Regions from separate parts of the Shewanella sp. S1-49-MNA-CIBAN-0167 genome, predicted to be linked through region 3. Evidence: predicted binding sites of a transcription regulator. Region 3 holds the regulator's gene; each other region holds the start of a gene.

Region 1 (7,542 bases), on a different contig from region 3:
TGGTCAGCAAAAATACCCGTATTTGGGCTGTGACCGATGGCGATGAATACACCCGCAACGTCTAAATCAGTTACTGAACCGTCTTTAGTACTTTTCTTTTTAAGACCCGTTACACCCATTTCGTTACCAGTGACTTCTTCAAGTGTTTGGTCGAGATGTAAAATGATATTACCGTTAGCCACTTTGTCCATTAAACGGTTGATCAGAATTTTTTCTGAACGGAAACTGTCACGGCGGTGAACCAAGTGAACTTCAGAAGCAATATTGCTTAGATAAAGTGCTTCTTCAACCGCGGTGTTACCACCACCGATCACTGCAACTTTTTGGTTACGGTAAAAGAAGCCATCACAAGTCGCACACGCTGACACACCGCGACCCATAAAGGTTTCTTCAGAAGGAAGCCCTAAATATTTAGCTGAAGCACCAGTAGCAATAATTAATGCATCACAAGTAAATTCGCCATTATCGCCTTTTAAACGAAAAGGGCGCTCGGTTAAGGTTACTTCGTTGATGTGGTCAAAAATAATTTCAGTATCAAACTTTTCTGCATGTTTTTGCATGCGTTCCATTAATGCTGGGCCGGTTAAGTCTTCTGCATCGCCTGGCCAGTTTTCAACTTCAGTAGTCGTGGTTAATTGCCCACCTTGCTGCATGCCTGTGATCATCACAGGTTTTAAATTAGCACGTGCAGCATAAACTGCAGCAGTATAGCCGGCAGGGCCAGAACCTAAAATTAGTAGGTTAACGTGACGAGCTTCACTCATGATTTTGTTCTCCGATAACATGCCCTAAGCAATTGCCATGGATTGTATGGAATTTACTGCGGCGGGTAAAGTGAAGTTGAGTGTAAGAAATCGATTGGGGTTATCTATTATGTCAATAACTCGCTTTAGGCAAGCGAACTAGCCTGAAATAAATCAAACGAGCTAGTGCCTGTTGACTTTTTTCAATAGAATAGTTAATCGTTATAACTTGCTTAGGTAGAGGTAACCACAACGGTAAAATATACCAAATGAGTAGTAACGAACGATAGTAAGTGATATCTAAAGACTTTTTTTGTGAGCAAATCAGAACTGGTGTGCAAAAAACAATCGTTTTTAAAATGGCGATTAAACAATTGCTGATCTGAAAGCATACCTTGGATCAGAGAAATAACATTTATTCCAATGAAACGTCATCGCTCATCGCTAAAGCCAAATATTTGTTTAACAATTATACATCATTTTTTTTAAATGATAATATATTCATTGCTCATTGATTGAAGCTCAAATGATTCATAGCAGCTTCAATAGGATTGATTTTTTTAAAGGACTAAACGATGCCAAATAATATAGAGCTATGCTATAGCAAAAGTAATACCTTCCCAATTAACCCAAATAACGAACAAGTCTTTGCCACGTTTCAACAAGACAACCCACATATTAATGGTGCTTTTGTCTCTGCTGGCACCCCTTTTATTATGCGTAGTGGCAACACTAATGGCACTAATTGGCGCCAAGAAAGGCCTGAATTAGTTTGCACGCTTAATCAAATACAATCTTTACCACAACAAGCAAAACGAAATATCGCTGTGATGGATTATATGTTTGGAGGCGAAAACCTGCAAGCACTCGCTGATTTTTATCAAGCTGAGTTAGCACCCATGGTGCGCAATGAAAGCATAGGAGCCATAGGCGCAGCATCAACTGCCTTAGATACAAGATTAAGTAGCTTTGCTAAAGCCGCTCATAAACTTCAAGATGCATTAGAGAAAGTAAGAATTGGCGCACAAGCAAAATATCCTAAAGCCCAAATGATGATATTAGAACAAAATGCAAGGGAACTCGGGAAAGACTTTAATCAAAAATTCCAAACAGAAATCAATAAATACATTGGTCGGGTCAAAAGCAAAAGAGGTACTGTTTACCGTAATGCTGATCGTGGTATCAATAAAGCAAAAAGCGGTAGGTCCATAAAACCAATTCAATTTACCTCTACAGTCGATTTTCAAAATTTACGTGCTTTTGAAATGGGAGCTAATGTTCTCGGTAAAGGATTAATTGTGCTTGATGCTGGGATTCGTGCGGGCAATGTGCATGTTGATTATTTAGCTGGAGCTAATTGGCAAAAACGTGCAGCAGTTGAAACTGCCGGTTTTGGTATGGGTACAGCTGCTGGTTTATGGGGGGGAGGTCAAGTCGTAGCAGCTGGCCTAGGTGTTGCTATGCTAGCTACGCCTGTTGGATGGGTCATTATTATCGGTACTGCCATAACGGTTGGAGTTGTAGCGGCTAAAGGTGGAGATATTGCTGGGAAATGGGCTGCCAATAAAGCCTATAATATCGGAGATTGGCTTAATAGCCTGTAAAGGAGGTATTCATGTCAGAACTATCAACTGAAGACTGGATGGGTATATTTTTTTTTATTACCTTCTGTATGTGGAGTATTGCTGTACTTTTGTTTGGCCGAATTACCGTTAAGCATATTGAGCGCGAAATGGCAAAAGAAGACATATTGCCGGCAGAATGGGATAAAGGCATAGGTATGAGATACCCAGCTTATGCGAGTATTATCATGCGCCCTAACGCTAAAAGGCATGCTTCTATTGTTGACATAGAAGCTACCAAGCGCTTTAGTCGAAAAGTCGACTGGTATTTGGCTGTATTTGTACAGATCTCTAGTGTTGTGTTTTTTACTCTTATGTTCACTGTTGCTTATCTATACGGCCCTGATAGCTAGCAAAATTGGTTGCGTTAATATTTAGATACGACGATAACAATTGGTTTTGTGGTTACTAAGGCCGGTGATGGGATTGTGATATTCGGAGATAATAAAGCCTTTAATTTAGGTGACTGGTTAAATAGCCTATAGCGAGGGATTTATGTTAGAACTATCAACTGAAAGTTGGATGGAAATATTATTTTTTATTGCTCTTTGTATATGGTGTATTACAACTTTTTTATTTGGCCGCATTACTATTAAACATCTTGAGCAAGAAATGTTGAAAGAAGGGATAGAGCCCCCTGCTTGGGATAAAGGTATTTGTACACGAATGGTTGCTTACGCTGGGGTTATCGCTTGGCCCAACCTCAAACGTCATGCTTCTCTTGTTAATATTGAAGCGACAAAGCGCTTTAGTCGAAGCAAAGACAAAAAACTTGCGTGGTTCTACATTATTTCATCGGTCAGTATTTTTACTCTTGGAATATTTATTTACTATTTATATATCCATAAAAGTTAATAGTGTTACTGGGTGATTGATTGAACATCGATGAGTAATATTAAGTAAAAGCTAACAAAAAAATCTATCCTCTGCCGTTGCTCAAATAGGGTGTTTATTTTTCATTGTTGAAATAAGGACATCTCCCTTATTTCAACAATGTGTCGTAAACTCAAAAATCTCAGTGATTTTGATTGATCACGCAATAAGAAAAGTACTATTTATCTAAATCCAATTAATAAACCAAGTGACATGTTGGTAAATTATTTTTTTCTAAATAATTCTGATGGTATTCCTCGGCTATGTGGAATGTTTGTATCGGTACAATTTCGGTCACAATATGACGCTGTCCCCATTTACCACTGCGCGCTAACGCCAGCTTAGAGGTTTCAGCTTCGGCCTTTTGCTGTTTATCGTGGAAAAATATAGTACTTCGATATTGGGTACCAATGTCGCCGCCCTGCATATTTAACATGGTTGGATTATGGTTCTGCCAAAACACGTCCAATAAATCGTCAAAACTGACTACTTGCGGGTCAAATTCAACTTGTACCACTTCAGCATGACCGGTTGAACCGGTTTTGACTTCTTTATATGTTGTCGCACTGTCTTGGCCACCCATGTAGCCACAAGTTGCGTTACTGACGCCGTTAATGTCACGGAAAAAATATTCAACACCCCAAAAACAACCTGCACCAAATGTTGCTAACGCCATGACATACCCTTAAAATAATTTACAGAAGTCTAGATGGCTATAGTTGTGTTGAATATTGAGATGTTTTGCAAGCAAACTTTTATTAATAAATAAATCTAACATATGCCACCAATAAAATAATGTTTGCCTATGTTAGAATCCGCCGATAAAAACAGGCAATTAATGTTAAGTGGTGCACAATGGCTAACTTAATCATGCCGCATAATAAAGCATACAAGGAGTTGTTTGTGTTATCTAATCTACTGAAAGACCAAGATTTTTTAGCTTACACTTTAGCCAATCCCGACAAAATAGATGGCTGTTTTGATTTTATGTTAGGGACACATACTCATGTTGATGTACTCGACACGGGTGTCATTGTGTTTACCCCGAGCCAAAATTCGACCAAAGACATTGTACTATCCAGTGCTATCCACGGTAATGAAACCGCGCCAATTGAAATGTGTAATCAACTTATTCATGATTTGTTGAGTGAGAAAATCATCGCTAAACAGCGGTGTTTATTCTTAATAGGTAATCCTGCGGCCATCATTAATCAAACCCGTTTTATTGACGAAAACATGAACCGTCTGTTCAGTGGTGCGCACTCAAAAGGTGAGGGTTTAACTCATCCAGAACGTCACCGCGCCAAAGCATTAGAGCAACATGTCGCCGACTTTTTTAACGCCAATAGCGACCATCAACGCATACATTACGATTTACATACCGCCATCCGTGCGTCAAAGCATGAAAAATTTGCTATTTATCCATACCGCCCAGGGCGAGCCTTTAGCGCGGAGCAAATCATGTTTTTAGCGGCATGTGGTGTCGATACCATGTTGTTTCATCATGAACCCACAACGACGTTTAGTTATTATTCGTCACAGCAATTTCAAGCAGATGCCTTCACGGTTGAATTAGGTAAGGTGATGCCATTTGGGCAAAATGACATGAGTCGTTTTACTCAAACTCATACTATGCTTGAAAAGCTGATCACCGAAACTGCGTTAGCGCCTGTTGAGTTCGACTCTTCCAAGGTCAACTTATATAAGGTGTCTCGCTCGATCAATAAGCATGTTGAAGACTTTGCTTTTAGCTTTGCCGGTGATGCCGAAAACTTCAGTGCCTTTAGTCAGGGCGAAGTGCTAGCAACCGAAGGTGGTGTAGAGATTAAAGTAGAACACCCTCAAGAAGCGATTGTGTTTCCTAATGCGAATGTGCCGATAGGGCAGCGTACAGTGTTATGTTTAGTGCCTGCACCGAATGAGTCAATCGTATAGCCGTAAAGCAATATATACATGTTAATCGTGAGTAAAATGCATTTACCGTTAAAGTAAGTATTGATAGGTAGTTTACGTTAACGTAATGTCTACTTGCATAGTATAAATAGAGCCGTGTTTATATTGAACATGGTTCAACAATAACAAGAGCATAATATGAGCAACGCACCACTGACCAATGAAACAGTGCACCGTGTCAGCTTCTTAGACAAAGCGTCATTGCACATCCCCATTTTGCGTATTTTGCAAGCCGATGGCACCACGTATGAAAACGCGGTTTTACCGGTAATCGACAAGGCTCTGGCTGATAAAATCTTTGATACGTGTATTTTTACACGCGTATTAGACGAGCGTATGTTGGGTGCACAGCGTCAAGGGCGTATTAGTTTTTACATGACCTGTACCGGTGAAGAAGCCTCAATTATAGGCAGTACCGCCGCGTTAGATAAAGACGACGTCATTTTGGCTCAATATCGTGAACACGCATCATTGCGGTATCGCGGTTTTACGACTGAACAATTTATGAACCAAATGTTCAGTAACGAAAAAGATTTAGGTAAAGGTCGTCAAATGCCGATTCATTACGGCAGCCGTGAACTGAATTACCAAACGATTTCGTCACCATTGGCAACCCAAATCCCACAAGCCACAGGTGTGGCTTACGGTATGAAGTTACAAGGTAAACGTAACGTGGCCATTTGTTATTTTGGTGAAGGCGCCGCGTCAGAAGGTGACTTCCATGCTGGTTTAAACATGGCTGCAGTGCTGAAATCGCCGACGATTTTCTTCTGCCGCAATAATGGTTATGCCATTTCAACACCAACGGAAGAACAATACTCCGGCAATGGTATTGCCAGTCGTGGAGTCGGTTACGGTATGCACACCATTCGTGTTGACGGTAATGACATGCTTGCGGTGTTAGCGGCAACTCAACAAGCTCGTGCCTATGCACTTGAGCACAATGCACCAGTATTAATTGAAGCGATGACGTATCGCTTGGGTGCGCATTCTTCATCTGACGATCCATCGGGTTATCGTTCAAAAGATGAAGAGGCCAAATGGCAACAACACGATCCAGTTAAACGCTTTAAATTATGGATGATCAATAAAGATTGGCTCACCGAAGCCGATGAAGCCAAATTGTTCGAACGTTATCGCGAAGAAGTCCTCGCAGCGGTTAAAGTGGCTGAAAAGTTACCTGTTCCGAAATTAGACGAGATCATCGAAGACGTGCTTGATAAACCCACTCCAGCATTGAGAAAGCAGCTGAAAGAGTTGAAAGAGCATATCAATAAGTATCCAAAAGCCTATCCAAAAAGTGCAGGGAGACTCTAAACCGTGGCTCAAATGAATATGTTACACGCCATTAATGAGGCGCTATCAATAGCCATGACTGCCGACGAGCGCATGGTAATTTTTGGTGAAGACGTTGGTCACTTCGGTGGGGTATTTCGTGCCACTTCGGGCCTGCAAGAACTATTTGGGCGCGACCGTTGTTTTAACACGCCGTTGACTGAACAAGGTATTGCGGGTTTTGCTAATGGCTTAGCCTCTTATGGTATGACCGCGGTTGCTGAAATTCAGTTTGCTGATTATATCTTTCCTGCATTCGATCAAATCGTTAATGAATCAGCAAAATTCAGATACCGCAGCGGCAATCAATTCGATGTAGGTGGGTTAACTTTCCGCACACCTTATGGTGGTGGTATCGCAGGTGGTCATTACCACTCCCAATCACCTGAAGCGTATTTTACGCAAACGCCAGGTTTAAAGGTGGTCATTCCGCGTAATCCTGAACAAGCTAAAGGTTTGTTATTGGCCTCTATTCGCGATCCAAACCCAGTGATTTTCTTTGAACCTAAACGTTTGTATCGAGCCTCTGTTGGCGAAGTGCCAGCTGGCGACTACGTCATTGAGTTAGGTAAAGCACAAGTGGTTAAACAGGGCAGTGATATTACTGTTTTGGCTTGGGGGGCACAGATGGACATCGTTGAAAAGGCCTGCGAACGTGCCAAGAAAGAAGGTATTTCATGTGAAATTATCGACTTACGCACCATAGCGCCATGGGACGTTGAAACTATTGTAAAATCAGTGACCAAAACGGGTCGTTTGCTGATTAACCATGAAGCGCCATTAACCGGAGGTTTTGCCGGTGAAATTGCCGCAACTATTCAGCAAGAATGCTTCTTATCACTTGAATCACCCATCAGCCGTGTGTGCGGATTAGATACGCCTTATCCATTAGTGCATGAAAAAGAATACATGCCAGATGAGTTAAAGACATTCGAAGCCATCAAAGCCACAGTGGCCTATTAGGAGTAAGATATGATTAAAGATTTTATTTTACCCGACATCGGCGAAGGTGTGGT
Region 2 (7,542 bases), on a different contig from region 3:
CCATCGAACCTGACAAGATAAGATTGCAGCGACACCGAGGCCTGCTTTAGCATATCCAGATCATCACCTAGCAGGCGAACCTCGATATCACGACCCGCAGGCCCCATCGTTGGCTGCTTAAAGACCATAGACAAGGGGGCTGCCAGCTCAACCGTACCGTCGCGCCAATCTTCGATAAAATCTTCTATTAGCGTATTTCGAGTTTCGGCCGACAAGAGATCTAACCTAACCGTCGCCACATGAGGCCCTTTCTCGCCCGCATCGGCATTAAAATTAAACTGTGCGGTAATATCTTCAATAAGCTCAACGCCCTCTTCCACGTCTTGGGTATAGCGAGCAGCCGTCTCTTTAGCACTGAGGATCACTTGTTCGACAACCTCCTGAGTCGAACTCAATGGGCTGCCAGGTGGCAGGATAATTCTCACTTCGGCGATATCACCATCAAGTTCCGGAAAGGGCAAGAATTTCAACACGCCACCGGCAACCAGCGCCACAGATGAGAGCAAGATACCTAAGGTTATGCCAACGCTGGCGTAGCGCCAATGCACCACAAACCTAACCGCATTAACGAGTGTCGTATTACGAAACGTTTCGAATGCGGCTAAGAAATCTCGCTTAAATTTAAGCTCAGGCCTAGGCGCTTTCTTGGGGACATGGCTTAATGAATGGTTTAAATGGTTGGGCAAGATTAAAAATGCCTCAATCAAACTGATACTGAGCACCATAATCAGCACCGTCGGGATAGCTGAGAGTACGGCGCCCATCTGACCATCGAGCCCAAGTAAGCTACTGAAGATTAAAATGGTGGTTAGAAATGAGGAGACCACTCCTGGGGCAACCTTTTTAACCCCTTGAACCACGGCATCATGTGGCGCTAAGCCCCGGTCGACATGGGAGGCGATAGACTCGGCGATAACGATGGCATCATCCATCATGATCCCGATGGCCATAAGCAAACCGACTAAACTCATGATGTTAATAGAGACGCCAAAGAGACTCATCAAATAGATGCCGCCTAAAAAGGCAACCGGAAGACCTGCCGATACCCAAAAAGAGTAACGCAAAGAGAAAAATAACCACATGCTAAAGAAGACTAGGATGATCCCTTGCCAGCCATTGGTTAACATCATATCCAGACGATCTTTAAGCAGCGACGAGAGATCGTTGGTCAAGGTCAAATTCACGCCATCGGGCACACGTAAACGCTCTTGCTCGATAAAACGGCTTACTTTCTGTTTTATTCTTAAGGCATCATCGGCTTTGTTCTTCTTCACCTTGAGTATGGCGGCGTGCTGCCCGTTGAAAAAGATGTGCTCTTCATCGAGTTCAAATCGGTCAGTCACGGTGGCAATATCGCCGAGTCGGACCACGCTGCCGTCGCTGGTAGAGGCCACGATGGTTTGCTTTAACGCCGCTGGCGTGACTTTGCGCTCATCGAATCTCAGCAGCAGATTTTTATCTGTTAACTCAATATTACCGGCAGGGATCTTCACATTTTGCCGACCCACTTCATCGGCAATGTCGGTTGCAGTCAGCCCCAAACGGCGCATATCGATTTGATTAAGCTCAACCCGCAGTTGATGATCGGAAAAGCCAACAACGGATACCAGACTCACTCCGGCATCGATTTTCAAGCGACGTTTGAGATCCTCGGCATAATGCTTCAGATGGGGCCAGCTGGCATCGGCCGAAATAGCGATATCAACAACAGGTTCGGCCCAATCGAGCTCTTTAACGATCGGCGGTTCAATTTGTGATGGAAAGTTTTTAATCCCATTGATCTGGGTTTGCACATCCACAATAGCGCGCCCAATATCGGCTTTGCCGTCCAGCTTGATAGTCATGGACGCGACGCCTTCTTGTGCGTCACATTTTACTTCTTCGACATTGCCTAGCCCATCGACCGCATCTTCCATACGCAGACATAGACTTTCTTCCACTTCTATCGGCGACGCGCCGGGATAAACCACGGTAGCGGTAACATAGGGAGGCGCAAACTCTGGAAAAGTCTCACGTTTTATTGATCCCAAACTCAATAATCCGAGCAAGAGTAGGCTGAGCATCAACAAATTAGCTAAGGTCGGATGACGGGTGATATAAGCGATCACTGACCGGCCTCCTCTCGGTTCACCTGAGATTGCTCAGCAGCATTAACGTCGAGGTCTGATGAGATATCTCTTAAAGACATGCCTGGGATAGCGGGAATAAGATCGTTGAGCACAATGTTATCACCAACGATAACGTCTGCTTTAATCGCCACTTGATCTTGATTACGGAACAAAATGGTCACCGGTTTTATCATCAGTTTATTATCCGAGCTCATCAGATATAGCTTGTCACCGTGAAGCGCCTTCTCGGGGACGATAAAATGTGGCTTTGCCTGGCCGTATATCCGCGCTGAAACAAACATTCCCTTGGTCAAAGGAGGCCGACTGAATGGCTTAAGCTGACGAATATCCTGCTCAACCTCAAGATATAAGCCGATGGTAGCCTGATTCGGATTAACCGTTTCAGCCACCCGGGTGACTTTAGCTGGCCAAGTAAAACGATTGCTTCCTACCTGAAACTCTACATCGGCTTGTAATGCTAAGAGCTCAAAAGAAGGTAGACTATTTTGTTCAGGGATCATTTCAATACTGCTGACTAAAGTGCGCATGTCCTGCAGCGATATTTCAGCCATTATCTCCGCAGTACCGAGTTGGTGAGCGATCAACATAGTTGAGCCCATGGCAACCACCTGATCTTGCTCAATGTTGATATCGGCCACTCTGGCATCGAAAGGCAGCACAACCTTGGTTTGTTTCAGTCTTCTGCGGGCATCTTCTAACTGTGCAACATCGACGCTTTGCTGTGCTTGGCTCACTTTTCTATCGTCGGGAAGGAGCTTAATTGAGTTTTGCAGATCTTCTACCAACTTGGTTTGTACCAACAAGGACTGATGCTGACTTTCAAGTTCAGAAATCGACACCAAATTACGCTTTTTGAGGGTGAGCTTACGTTGATATTCCTGCTTAGCCAGATCCAGTTTCTGGTTCTCTATCTGCAGGCTGGTATTGAGGTTTCGCTCCTGCTGATCGAGCCTTGTCAGTTGTGCCGACGTAGCATTGAGACTCGCTTGTGCCTGTGCCAGCTTCAACTCATATTCCAGAGGGTCTATCTCTAGCACCAAGGTATCCTTTGGTAACATTCGGCCCGTTTCAAGCTGAGGGTGGCGGTAGATAACTTTGCCACTCACTTCGGCGACGGCTTGCCATATATGCTTAGGTGTCACGCGACCAAACCCCTGTATTCTTGGGGCCAGCAAGGTTTTGTCCAGGGTGAGAATGTCAACCGCCCTGGCTTTATCATAACTCTGGACAACCGAGGGTGATGGTTTTAGGGCTATAGCTAAAAATAATATCAGCATTCCGCCTAGGACACCGGGGAGCAGAAAACGTTTCTTATTACTGGTCATTATTTTTGTCCTTTGTCGGCATCAAGCCTCTTGCAAGCAGATTGGTATTTTGCTGTGCAAGTTTCATTAAAAATTCTGGGGTGATTTGTATACCGAGTCGACTCAAGAACCCTTCGGGCACAATAAATGGAAAGATCATCATCGAAAAAAAACTCAGTTGAGCGCAATGGATATCAACATCATCGTGCAACAGTCCCTTAGCTTCGAGTTTATCAAACATCATGATGTCATCCACATTGACAATTTCGTTAAACACCTTGGTTATCTCTTTATTTTCGGGAATACTTTGATCTAGGCCTGCCAGACGGAAAATTAATCTTGGGAAATGGGGATGCGCTGACATCACTTGATAGTAGGTCTGCATCAAGCTTGCCGGGCCATGGGCTTGTTTTTCTTTATTCACCTTGTAGAGCTCTTGTTTCACTGGCGCCGCAGTCTCTCGCAACATCGCGATAAACAGATTTTGTTTAGAGCCAAAGTAATAGCGAATAAGCCCAGGATCAGTGCCTGCAAGCGCCGCGACATCACGAACGGTAACCTGAGAGTAGTCACGTTCGACAAAAAGAGATCTTGCCGCCTGAATAAGCTTATCGCGATTTTGGGTCTCTCCACTGGGGCGTCCCACTTTATTCTTGCTATCAGGCATACAGAATTCCTCAGTTAAAGAATTATTTTAAGAGCAGAGCACATTAATTGGCAGTGAAATAATTCCACAAAATCAGCGATAACGAAGAATACAGCTATTAACAAGTTGTTAAATATGAATAAAAAACTATAACAGCATGAGTATAACCCTTTATGTTTAGCGGGGAGGTGATTTGGTTAATGCTTTAGAACCTTTGTATAACCATGTAGGGTTTTTATCTCAGTTTTTTATCTAGTGCCTTCTGGCAGAAGACGGTATCTGTCATTAAACGTTTCTCCCTATGCTGCAATATTGGCTACATCGTAGACTTTGCCGCTTTCCAAGCTTGTGATAAAAATTGGCAATATGTTGCTGAAACAGCTTGAGTTACGCCCTATAACTCAACTCGGTTTTAAAGCCATAGTATGTTGTCATTTGGATGCTCAAGTGTTCGGCCTCATTGGGCTTGTCATCCTCAACCTGTTTGACGACAAGCAGCCTGAAGCAATCGAATAAGATAATAAACATATATTGATAATAAATTTCTATTAAACATAGGCTTAGATCAATAAAAAACACCTACTATTATGTTGATTGGTTGAACATTTCTGCGGCTAACTGACGTCCCCCATCGCTTAACCCAAGTAGAAGTTAAATCAGCCTTGCTCTGGCGGTGAAAACTCGCGTAGTATAGACGTCTATACGTTTATATGTCCAAAAGGCTATCTTAAAAGGTAATCATTTAGAAGATGCGCATTGTAAGCAGCAATTGTAATCAACAGTTGTACACAGAAATGATGTTATCGCCCTATTATTGTAAAAATAAGGGTATGCTTATCTCAATCAAGGTATCAAGCAACATAGTGATAAAAAGGTAACTGTTATGGCTAAATCGACTTCTTACAGTCAAACACTTGAACAACTTAATGCATTGTTAGCGCAGCGAATTGTGATTTTAGATGGCGCCATGGGCACCATGATCCAAGACCATAAGTTGGAAGAAGAAGATTATCGTGGTGAGCGCTTTAAAGATTGGCATTGCGATGTTAAAGGCAACAATGACTTATTAGTACTCAGCCAAGCGCAAATCATTAAAGATATTCATACTCAGTACCTATTGAACGGTGCCGACATTATTGAAACCAATACCTTTAACGCTACCACCATTGCTATGGCCGACTACGACATGCAGTCACTGGCCGCCGAAATTAACTTAGCCGGTGCCAGAATTGCCCGCCAAGCTGCCGACGAAGTAGCTGCGCAAACAGGCTTGCCACGTTACGTTGCCGGCGTATTAGGGCCAACTAACCGCACCTGTTCTATCAGCCCAGACGTGAACGACCCAGGGTTTCGTAATGTCAGCTTTGATCAACTCGTCGAAGCCTATGTCGAATCGACCAGCGCCTTAATCGAAGGCGGCGCCGATATCATTATGGTTGAAACCATTTTTGATACCTTAAACGCCAAAGCCGCCCTATTTGCGATTGAAAAAGTATTTGATCAACTTGGCGATCGCTTACCCGTTATGATCTCCGGCACCATCACCGACGCATCGGGCCGCACCTTAACCGGCCAAACTACCGAAGCGTTTTATAACTCACTGCGCCACATTAAGCCGTTATCCATTGGCCTTAACTGCGCCCTTGGGCCAAAAGAGCTGCGTCCTTACGTTGAAGAATTGTCACGTATTGCCGAGTGTTATGTTTCCGCCCATCCAAATGCGGGCTTACCCAACGAGTTTGGCGGCTACGATGAAACCCCAGAAGAGATGGCTGAAGTCATCAACCAATGGGCCCAAGAAGGCATGCTCAATATTGTCGGCGGTTGTTGCGGTAGCACCCCCGCCCACATTAATGCCATTCGTGAAGCAGTACTCAGACATGAACCAAGACACATTCCAGACATTCCTGTGGCGTGTCGGTTGTCGGGGTTAGAGCCACTGACCATCGATAAAAACTCGCTATTCGTCAACGTCGGCGAGCGCGCCAACGTGACAGGCTCAGCCAAGTTTTTACGCTTAATTAAGCAAGAAAAGTTTGAAGAAGCCCTCGATGTGGTGCGCGAGCAAGTCGAAAACGGCGCCCAAATTATCGACGTCAACATGGACGAAGGCATGCTCGATGGCGTGGCTTCCATGGCGAAGTTTTTAAACTTAATTGCCTCTGAGCCAGATATCTCCCGCGTGCCGATCATGATCGACTCGTCTAAATGGGAAGTGATTGAAGCGGGCCTTAAATGCGTCCAAGGCAAGTCCATTGTTAACTCGATTTCGATGAAAGAAGGTGAAGCCAAATTTATCGAGCAAGCCACCTTAGTGAAACGCTATGGCGCCGCCGCCATTATAATGGCCTTTGACGAAGACGGCCAAGCCGACACGCGTGAACGTAAAACCCAAATCTGTACCCGTGCTTACCGTATTTTGGTTGATGTGGTCGGCTTTCCACCAGAAGATATTATTTTCGACCCCAACATCTTCGCCATTGCCACCGGTATTGATGAACACGACAACTATGCTGTCGACTTTATCGAAGCCATTAAAGACATCAAAACCACCTTGCCACATGCAATGATCTCCGGTGGTGTGTCTAACGTGTCATTCTCGTTTAGGGGTAACAACCCAGTACGTGAAGCGATTCATGCGGTATTTTTATACCATGCTATTCAAGCCGGCATGGACATGGGCATTGTCAACGCGGGTCAGTTAACCATATACGATGATATAGATCCCGAGCTTAAAAAACGGGTTGAAAACGTAGTACAAAACTTACCTTGCCCGGTTGCCGACTCAAGCAACACCGAACAGCTACTCGACATCGCCGAAACCTTTCGCGGCGATGGCTCCCAAGTGGCCAAAAAAGAAGATTTAGCCTGGCGTAGCTGGCCGGTGTCCAAGCGGTTGTCGCACGCCTTGGTCAAAGGCATTACTGAATTTATTGACCAAGACACCGAGGCTGCACGCCAAGAAGCCACCCGCCCACTTGATGTGATAGAAGGGGCATTAATGGACGGCATGAACGTAGTCGGTGACTTATTTGGCGCGGGCAAAATGTTCTTACCGCAAGTGGTTAAATCGGCTCGAGTGATGAAAAAAGCCGTTGCTTACCTTAATCCTTATATCGAACTAGAGAAGGTTGCGGGTCAGTCAAACGGACGAATTTTAATGGTCACCGTAAAAGGTGATGTGCACGACATCGGTAAAAATATCGTCGGCGTCGTGCTCGCTTGTAACGGCTACGAAGTGGTCGATCTTGGGGTGATGGTATCGGTTGATAAAATTCTCGATGCCGTTAAAGAGCATAATATCGACATCATCGGCATGTCAGGGCTCATTACCCCAAGCCTTGATGAAATGGTCCACAACGTGAAAACCTTCCACCGTGAAGGCTTAACCATTCCGGCCATTATCGGCGGGGCGACTTGCTCTAAAATTCATACGGCTGTGAAAATAGCGCCGCATTATCCA
Region 3 (7,542 bases):
ATGGACTGGTTACGAATTAACCCCATCCAGAGTACTAGCCAGACTGCCTGCTGGGCAGGCAGACGGCGATTACGGATACTCGCCTTGTTAGCTGAAAGGAGTGATTGTTCGATCCAATCTGAATCAATCGCCTCCATTACAGAACCGTAAGACCCGCTTTCTTCAACAGACTCATGAACTAACTCAAGCTCTTGCACAAACATAAAAAATCCCCACCAGAATACTGGTAGGGATTATCTTTCATCTGCAGGATCGGTCAAGTGCTCTTAAACGATCGGCATTGACCCTTTAGGTAGCTTTTAAGCAGTGCGGATAACCTTAAGAAATTACTCGTAATCAGTGGAGTAAGTTTCTTCATAGGTGTGCGAGTAAAGTTCAAACAAGTTGCCAAACGGGTCTTCTAAGTACACCATTTGGGTTAGATTGTTGTCGTCTTCTGGGTGGTAGCGCGTGATATCCATACGTGCTTTACCGCCATATTGCACAGTACGTGCAATTGCACCTTCAAAGTCATCTGTTTGCAAACAAAAGTGGAAGATACCAATACGGGTGAAATCAACTTCATGACGTTCTTGACGATCTTTCATTTCAAACATCTCAACACCAATACCGTCAGTCGTGACTAAGTGTGCAATGTTAAAGCCTTTAAAGCCTTCACCAAAAACGGCCACACACATTCTGCCAATCGCAGTTTCACGTTCTTCTTGAACCTTAGTGTTACCCATTACCACTTTTAGACCCAGCGCTTTAGTGTAAAACTCAACCGCTTTATCCATGTCGCCAACCATCAAACCTACGTGATTCATTTTCATAACTTACTCCTAAAAAACTATTTATTAATTCGTCATTTGTTTCGATGGAGTAATCTTACGGCGAACGAGGCATAAATAAAAATTATCAAATATTATTAAATTAATAATTTTAACTTATGATTTTAATTTATGATTTTTTGGTTAGTTGAAAAAATAGAAGTTAATCAAGCAATGGCTCAGCCTGAGACAATTAGACAAGTCCAGCACAGCAATAAAGCTTGAGATCAATCAGGTAGAAATGCAGTAACGGGTTTTATAAATGGCTGGTAAGTGCAGAGGCAGTGCAGGGAGTTTGATGAACCTAACTAATTGTCAGCAGGCATATTTACTTGGTCAAATAAGCTAATGTTGTCTCTTGATTGGTGAGAGGCTCATATGCTTTAGGGAGATTAATGGCTCTGTCTTTCTATTTCTAGTTCTATTAATAGTGCTGTATGTGCATCATTTGCTGCGTATCTTTTCTGATGATCGTGTAGAGGAAATATTGACCAATTTGATTGTTGTGCACTCTTCGATAGCCGTTGATTAAAAAACATTGCAACTGCAACTCTAGCGCCAACGCGTTGTTTCACATGCGCAAAACGCATCACTTTTGAAGATAGTTCTTCTGTATTTACTAATTTAATTCCAAATTTTCTAAAAAGAATTTTTTTATCTTCTTTCAATCCAAAACCTACCTTCCTTATTGTTGGATCAGATAATATTTCTGAGATTGCAGTAAAATTTTCATAAAATTTTGTAGGAAATAAGAATACTTTAGATTTTGTGGCTAGCTGAATTAGATGAGGTCCATCACTTACCTCACCTTTTATAAAACAAGGTTTGCTCTCTGTATCAAACCCTAAACAAGAGTGTGATCTCAACTCCGCTATTGCACTTATCGAGTCTGCTTTGTTTGTGACAACGATTATATTCTCTAGACTAATACCTTCATAAATGGGTAAATCTCGAATTTTCTCCTTTGTTGGCCTTTCCATTGAGTATCCTTCTTTTCCACAGAGTCAGTATTCATCCATTGCGCTGTTTGCAAGGCATAAATCGCTTCTTGGATTTGCCCGATGCCACATCCAAATGATTAGGTAACGCTTTACTTAACCTAAGATGCTATAGGAATTCACTTTTTTAAGGTAGTTATTTTTTTGTACAATATTTATGCTAATTGCTTGTTCTGATTAGAGCTTTTAAGGCTGGTTTTGAGGTGTTTTATCTAAAGGTTGCAGGACTCAATAACATTGAGGCCGTTGAAGACTCTTTATAAAGGAATGCGTGAGCCTGACAGGCCTTTCTCGCACATCTGACCTATATGGATATTGGAAATGTCATTATGATGTCGGGAACATCATTGACCATGTGCTTCAAGGCATTCAGGCATTTTGCCTATCAGAAGCGTTAGCATTTTCACTCTTTGTAATAAGATAGGGCGAAGGGCCACGACGTTAGTGGCCGCAGGCCATCAAAGCTAAATCATAAAGAATGACAAAAAAAGACCATTAACAATGGTCTTCCTCAACAAACCTACTCTTGCAAAAGGTCTTTGCAAATATGCACCAAATCCGACTGTACCGCCGCTGCAGTCACCTCACGCCCAGCCCCTGGACCGCGGATAATCAAAGGGTTACCTTGATAAAATGCACTGCGAATAACAAACACATTATCACCTGGGGTTAAGTTAGCGTAAGGATGATTGCTATCAACCCATTGTAAGCCTACTTCCGCTTGTAGTTTGCCTTCGACCTTATCCAGTGAAGCCACATAACGCAGTACCTTGTTTTGCTCGGCAGCGGCTACATATTGTTGCAATAAATCATCATCTAACTCGCTGATACGATCCAAAAAATCCTCAAGTGACAACTCAGCTAATGCTTTAGGCACCAAAGAACTAAGGCTAATGTAGTCTAACTCTACCGCCAAGCCTATTTCTCGGGCCAAAATAAGCAGTTTCCGTTGCATGTCACGGCCCGATAAGTCATCACGGGGATCCGGCTCGGTAATCCCTAAACTGCGAGCTTGAAGCACTAATTCAGAAAAGGGTTTAGTGCCATCATAATTTTCAAACAACCAACACAAGGTGCCAGAAAAGATACCACCAACGGCCTCAACAGTGTCGCCACTATTGCGTAAGTCATTTAACGCATGCTGAATAGGTAAACCTGCACCACAACTGGCGTTATAACGCCAAAATAATCGACGATTACTTAATTGCTGCTTTAATTCACGATAAAATGGCAATGGCCCAGAACCGGCTAATTTATTGGCACTCACCACATGGATACCATGGGCAAACAGCTGTGGATATTGTAAGGTTAAGGCGGCACTAGCACTGATATCTAATGCAACAATTTCATCGCATGATAATAGTGCTAACTGCTCAAACAGTTTGTCATAATCCCATTCAATGCCTTGCTGTTGATAATCGAGTTGCCACCGTTCAAGGTTAATACCGTCATTGGAGATTAACGCTTTTTTCGAGCCCACTAGACCCACTAACTCAACAGAGGCTTCAAGTTCACTATTTAATGTTGGGCTAGCCCGTTTAAATAAATCAATCCACGCCTCACCGATATTACCCACCCCAAGCAATAACACCCCAATGCGCATTCTTGGACCGGCACAACGGCGATGTATTTTCTGGGTTAATAAACTCACTTGAGCTTGCGGCACTAAGGTCACTAAACTTAACGCATCTTGATAAATAGGTTTCGCATCACGACTCAGTAGTCGGGCAAAACTGCGTCTAAAGTGGTGAGCATCAGCACTGACTAACGCCACTAGGCCTAAATCAGTTTGGGTACTCAATTCTTCAATCGCAAATTCACTGCGGTACCGAGTAAGCAAAGATTGCACTTGTTTCTGGCTTTCAAGAGTAAGGGCGAGTTCAAACTTATGCTGTGCCAACGACCAATAAGCTAACGGCGTGATGCCTGCTTTATCTAAAATCGTCAGTAATGGCTCAATATCTGAGTTCATTTTAAAACTAAACAACAGCACTTCATTTAAGTTGGTGATTACCGGTGCGCTCGCTGATGAACTCAGTGGCGCAATTAAGGTAAAATCTGTGTGTGAGGCATAACTAGAGCGTACAGCTAAACTCACTGCCGTATTAAACAATGGCTGTAAGGTACGAGAATGCAATACTGGCGAACCTAATCGCGCTAAGCGATCCGCTTCCGCTAATGACATACTCTTTAGTAATTTTGCGTCATTAATTTTGTTCGGGTCAGCATTAAATACCCCTTCAACATCAGTCCAAATTGTCACTCTTTCTATGTCGGCTAAACTGGCAATCAAGGTCGCACTAAAGTCTGAACCATTACGGCCTAATAATAAGGTATCACCCTGACGATTAGCACATATAAAACCGGTAATAACTAAACGTTGTTGTGGATGCTGCGCCAATAAGGCTTGAACTTTCTGACGCGACTGCGGCACTAAAATATTAGGTACAGCCCCTTCCTCAGCGACAAGAATAGAGCAAGCATCAACATGATTGGCTGCCACCCCCATTTCTCGTAACAAAGCCGCCATCAGGCGCGCGGACCAACGTTCACCAAAACTCACCACTTGATTAAATTGGTAATCATTGCGTTGCTCTAAGGATAACAGACTGACTAACTGAGATTGGTCAGAAGACAAACGTTCGCGCAAGTCTCGCGCTTGTTCATTGGATAATAATTGTTCAATTAACGTTTGTTGATAGCTAATCAGAATTTGTAGTTGCCCTTGCCACAATTGACTACTGTCACGCAGGCTGAGTAATTTGTATAAAAAGTTAGTCGTTTTTCCGGCGGCGGATACCACCACTAAATCATCACTTTGACCATGTGTAAGAAGAATATGTGCAACACGGCGATAGCAATCTGCATCCGCTAAACTTGAACCACCAAACTTGTGTAAATGACTTCGCGCCATTACTGACTCCTTAAACAACTACGACTTGTGTTGCGACTGCTAGACTTCTATTTTGAAATGAATAGTGTTGCAAGTGCATATTTTTACTATTTTACTTAATTTGGGCAAAACCACAGCTAACTTAAACTCGAATTAAGCTAATTTAAGCCAAATTAAGCTGATTTAATCGCGTTAACAGCAGCTAAGCCAGCTTTAATGTCGGCCACAAGGTCCTCAGCATCTTCAATGCCAACCGATAATCTCAATAAAGTCTCTTTAATACCAGCCTCTTTCCTTGCTTGTGGGTCCATAGCTCTGTGGGTCATCGTGGCCGGAACAGCGACTAAGCTTTCCACTCCGCCTAAACTTTCCGCAATACTAAACAGGGATAATGCCTGTAAAAATGCCTCCACTTCAGCTTCACCACCGAACAACTCAAAGCTTAACATCGCGCCAAAGCCTTGTTGTTGTTTTGCCGCAATGTCGTGACCAGGATGGTCTTTTAATCCCGGATAATACACCTTGGACACCACAGCACTGGCACTCAATAACGCAACAATTTTTTGCGCATTACGCTGATGCTCACGAATTCGCACCGCTAAAGTGCGCAAGCCACGCAAGGTTAAGTAACTGTCAAAAGCAGATCCCGTTAACCCTAACGTATTTGACCACCAATGCAATAATTCACCCACTTCAGCATCTTTAGCCACCACAGCGCCACCCACCACATCACTGTGACCATTAATGTATTTAGTGGTTGAGTGAATAACGATGTCAGCACCCAATAACAAGGGTTGTTGTAATATTGGCGATAAAAAGGTGTTATCTACCGCCACTAACGCACCGACGTCATGGCAGGCTCGGCTAATAGCACTAATATCGACCACCCGCAGCAGTGGATTCGATGGCGTTTCTAACCAGACCATTTTCGGTTTTTGGGCAATGGCTTGGTTCAATGCTTGTGCATCAGTTTGATCAACAACCAACAACTTAAATTGACCTTTTTTAGCCAAATGCGTAAATAGGCGATAACTACCACCATAACAATCATGCGGCACCACTAATAAATCATCTGGACCAAGTAAGCTAGTCACTAAGGTAATGGCGGCCATGCCAGTACAGGTCACTACACCTGTAGCGCCTTGCTCAAGTTTGGCCAGCGCTTCACCTAAAATACAGCGGGTCGGATTACCCGATCGGCTGTAATCAAACTCGCGCGGATTGTTGTGACCATCGAAGGAATAATTGGTTGATAAATAAATTGGGGGCACTATGGCGCCATGCTGTGTGTCTGTTTCAATACCCTGGCGAACGGCCAATGTGGCGCTTTGATGCTTAGTCATAATTGACTCCTAAAAATGTCACAAACACACAAAGAGATGTCTAGACGTCTAAATCTACCGAAGAGATCTTCATCCGTCAACAAAAATAGACGCTTAGACGTCTAAACATCAAGAAATCTATTTGCATCGAGATTAAATATTCGCAATAATTTGACTAGAGAGTGTAACGGTTTAAAATCTGCACCGTATTTATCGTTAAGGGTAAGTTAATGACTGAATGGAATGGCGAATATATCAGCCCATATGCCGAACACGGCAAAAAAAGTGAACAAGTAAAAAAGATAACAGTTTCTATACCTCTAAAAGTACTAAAAATACTGACAGATGAGCGTACCAGACGCCAGATAAACAATCTGCGTCATGCAACCAACAGTGAACTGCTGTGCGAAGCATTTTTGCATGCGTACACAGGTCAACCTTTGCCTTATGATATTGATTTATCAAAAGATCAACCTGACAGCATTCCAAGTGAAGCGAAAAAATTAATGGATGATATGGGGATCGAGTGGGAAGAGCTCGAATAATTCACTGGTTAGTGATTACCTCACAAACTGTTAAACTGCCCTTTTAAGAAGCAGTGATGTTGTTAACGAGAATTTATGATGCCATTTATCGATCCAACAACCTTGATACTGGCATCAGTTATCGTGTTTTTTGGCGCACTAACCCAAAGCTTAATTGGTTTTGGGTTAGCCGTTGTTGCCAGCCCGCTGCTGTACATTGTTAATCCTCAATTAGTCCCAGTGCCCATTATTGCCATGGGTTTTGCTATCTCTGCCATGACACTTTTTCGAGAGCGCGGACACTTACAGTTTAATGGTCTGCAATATGCGCTATTAGGCCGTATTCCTGGGGGATTCTTAGGTGCTGGATTATTATTGTTTGCGCCCCAACCCATATTAGGCTTAATTATTGCGGCTATTGTGTTTATTGCCGTGATCCTGAGTACCTATCGCGTTACCGCACCAATAAATCGCAGCAGTTTATTTATCGCCGGGGTATTTTCGGGCATATTTGCTAATATCGCTGCCATTGGAGGTCCACCAATGGCTATATTGCTTGCAGGCAAAGATGCCAGTCAATTTCGAGCCGCATTATCAGCCTTCTTTGTCTTTAGCTCATTAATTGCGCTAGCTATTCTAGCTGTTGTTGGCTTAGTTGAGCTCAAGCACTTATGGTTATCACTGTTGTTATTGCCTTCAGTGATTGCGGGCTACCTTGTCGCTGGCCGATTAATTGGCCGCATCGATAAAGAAAAAACCCGTATGGCGACATTAATATTATGTAGCATTAGCGCAACAATATTGGTCATCATGTCGGTCAACACATTAATCTCTGCTAATTAATCTCTGCCTATTAACAGCCCCTTTTTTTTATCGCATACGATTCAGACATAAACAACAACACATTCTTATATGTGGCCGAACATCTATCACTACCTAGTACCATGTTACCTAACAAAATTTTATCCTCTGCACAATAGATCTGCATCACAGTTG

Evidence for each region. Region 3 encodes MetJ, which represses methionine synthesis genes. Its sites were predicted from a motif close to TAGACGTCTAGACGTCTA; they were not measured.
Region 1: the regulator MetJ is predicted to act here: its motif matches at 3,937-3,954, upstream of msrA (peptide-methionine (S)-S-oxide reductase MsrA).
Region 2: the regulator MetJ is predicted to act here: its motif matches at 4,771-4,788, upstream of metH (methionine synthase).

The regions. Positions count from the first base shown of each region.
Region 1 is NZ_JBEOPO010000012.1:49,831-57,372, reverse strand. Features, by position in the region: gene trxB (thioredoxin-disulfide reductase) at 1-764, opposite strand, end outside; gene AAEZ00_RS07555 (hypothetical protein) at 1,319-2,347, shown strand; gene AAEZ00_RS07550 (hypothetical protein) at 2,359-2,718, shown strand; gene AAEZ00_RS07545 (hypothetical protein) at 2,861-3,220, shown strand; gene msrA (peptide-methionine (S)-S-oxide reductase MsrA) at 3,435-3,914, opposite strand; gene astE (succinylglutamate desuccinylase) at 4,142-5,173, shown strand; gene AAEZ00_RS07530 (thiamine pyrophosphate-dependent dehydrogenase E1 component subunit alpha) at 5,330-6,508, shown strand; gene AAEZ00_RS07525 (alpha-ketoacid dehydrogenase subunit beta) at 6,512-7,489, shown strand; gene AAEZ00_RS07520 (dihydrolipoyllysine-residue acetyltransferase) at 7,499-7,542, shown strand, end outside.
Region 2 is NZ_JBEOPO010000039.1:34,978-42,519, forward strand. Features, by position in the region: gene AAEZ00_RS16830 (efflux RND transporter permease subunit) at 1-2,108, opposite strand, end outside; gene AAEZ00_RS16835 (efflux RND transporter periplasmic adaptor subunit) at 2,105-3,454, opposite strand; gene AAEZ00_RS16840 (TetR/AcrR family transcriptional regulator) at 3,444-4,100, opposite strand; gene metH (methionine synthase) at 4,963-7,542, shown strand, end outside.
Region 3 is NZ_JBEOPO010000030.1:260-7,801, forward strand. Features, by position in the region: partial or broken gene AAEZ00_RS14230 (transposase domain-containing protein) at 1-203, opposite strand, end outside; gene AAEZ00_RS14235 (VOC family protein) at 327-812, opposite strand; gene AAEZ00_RS14240 (3'-5' exonuclease) at 1,202-1,789, opposite strand; gene AAEZ00_RS14245 (bifunctional aspartate kinase/homoserine dehydrogenase II) at 2,328-4,721, opposite strand; gene metB (cystathionine gamma-synthase) at 4,874-6,043, opposite strand; gene metJ (met regulon transcriptional regulator MetJ) at 6,253-6,567, shown strand; gene AAEZ00_RS14260 (sulfite exporter TauE/SafE family protein) at 6,643-7,389, shown strand.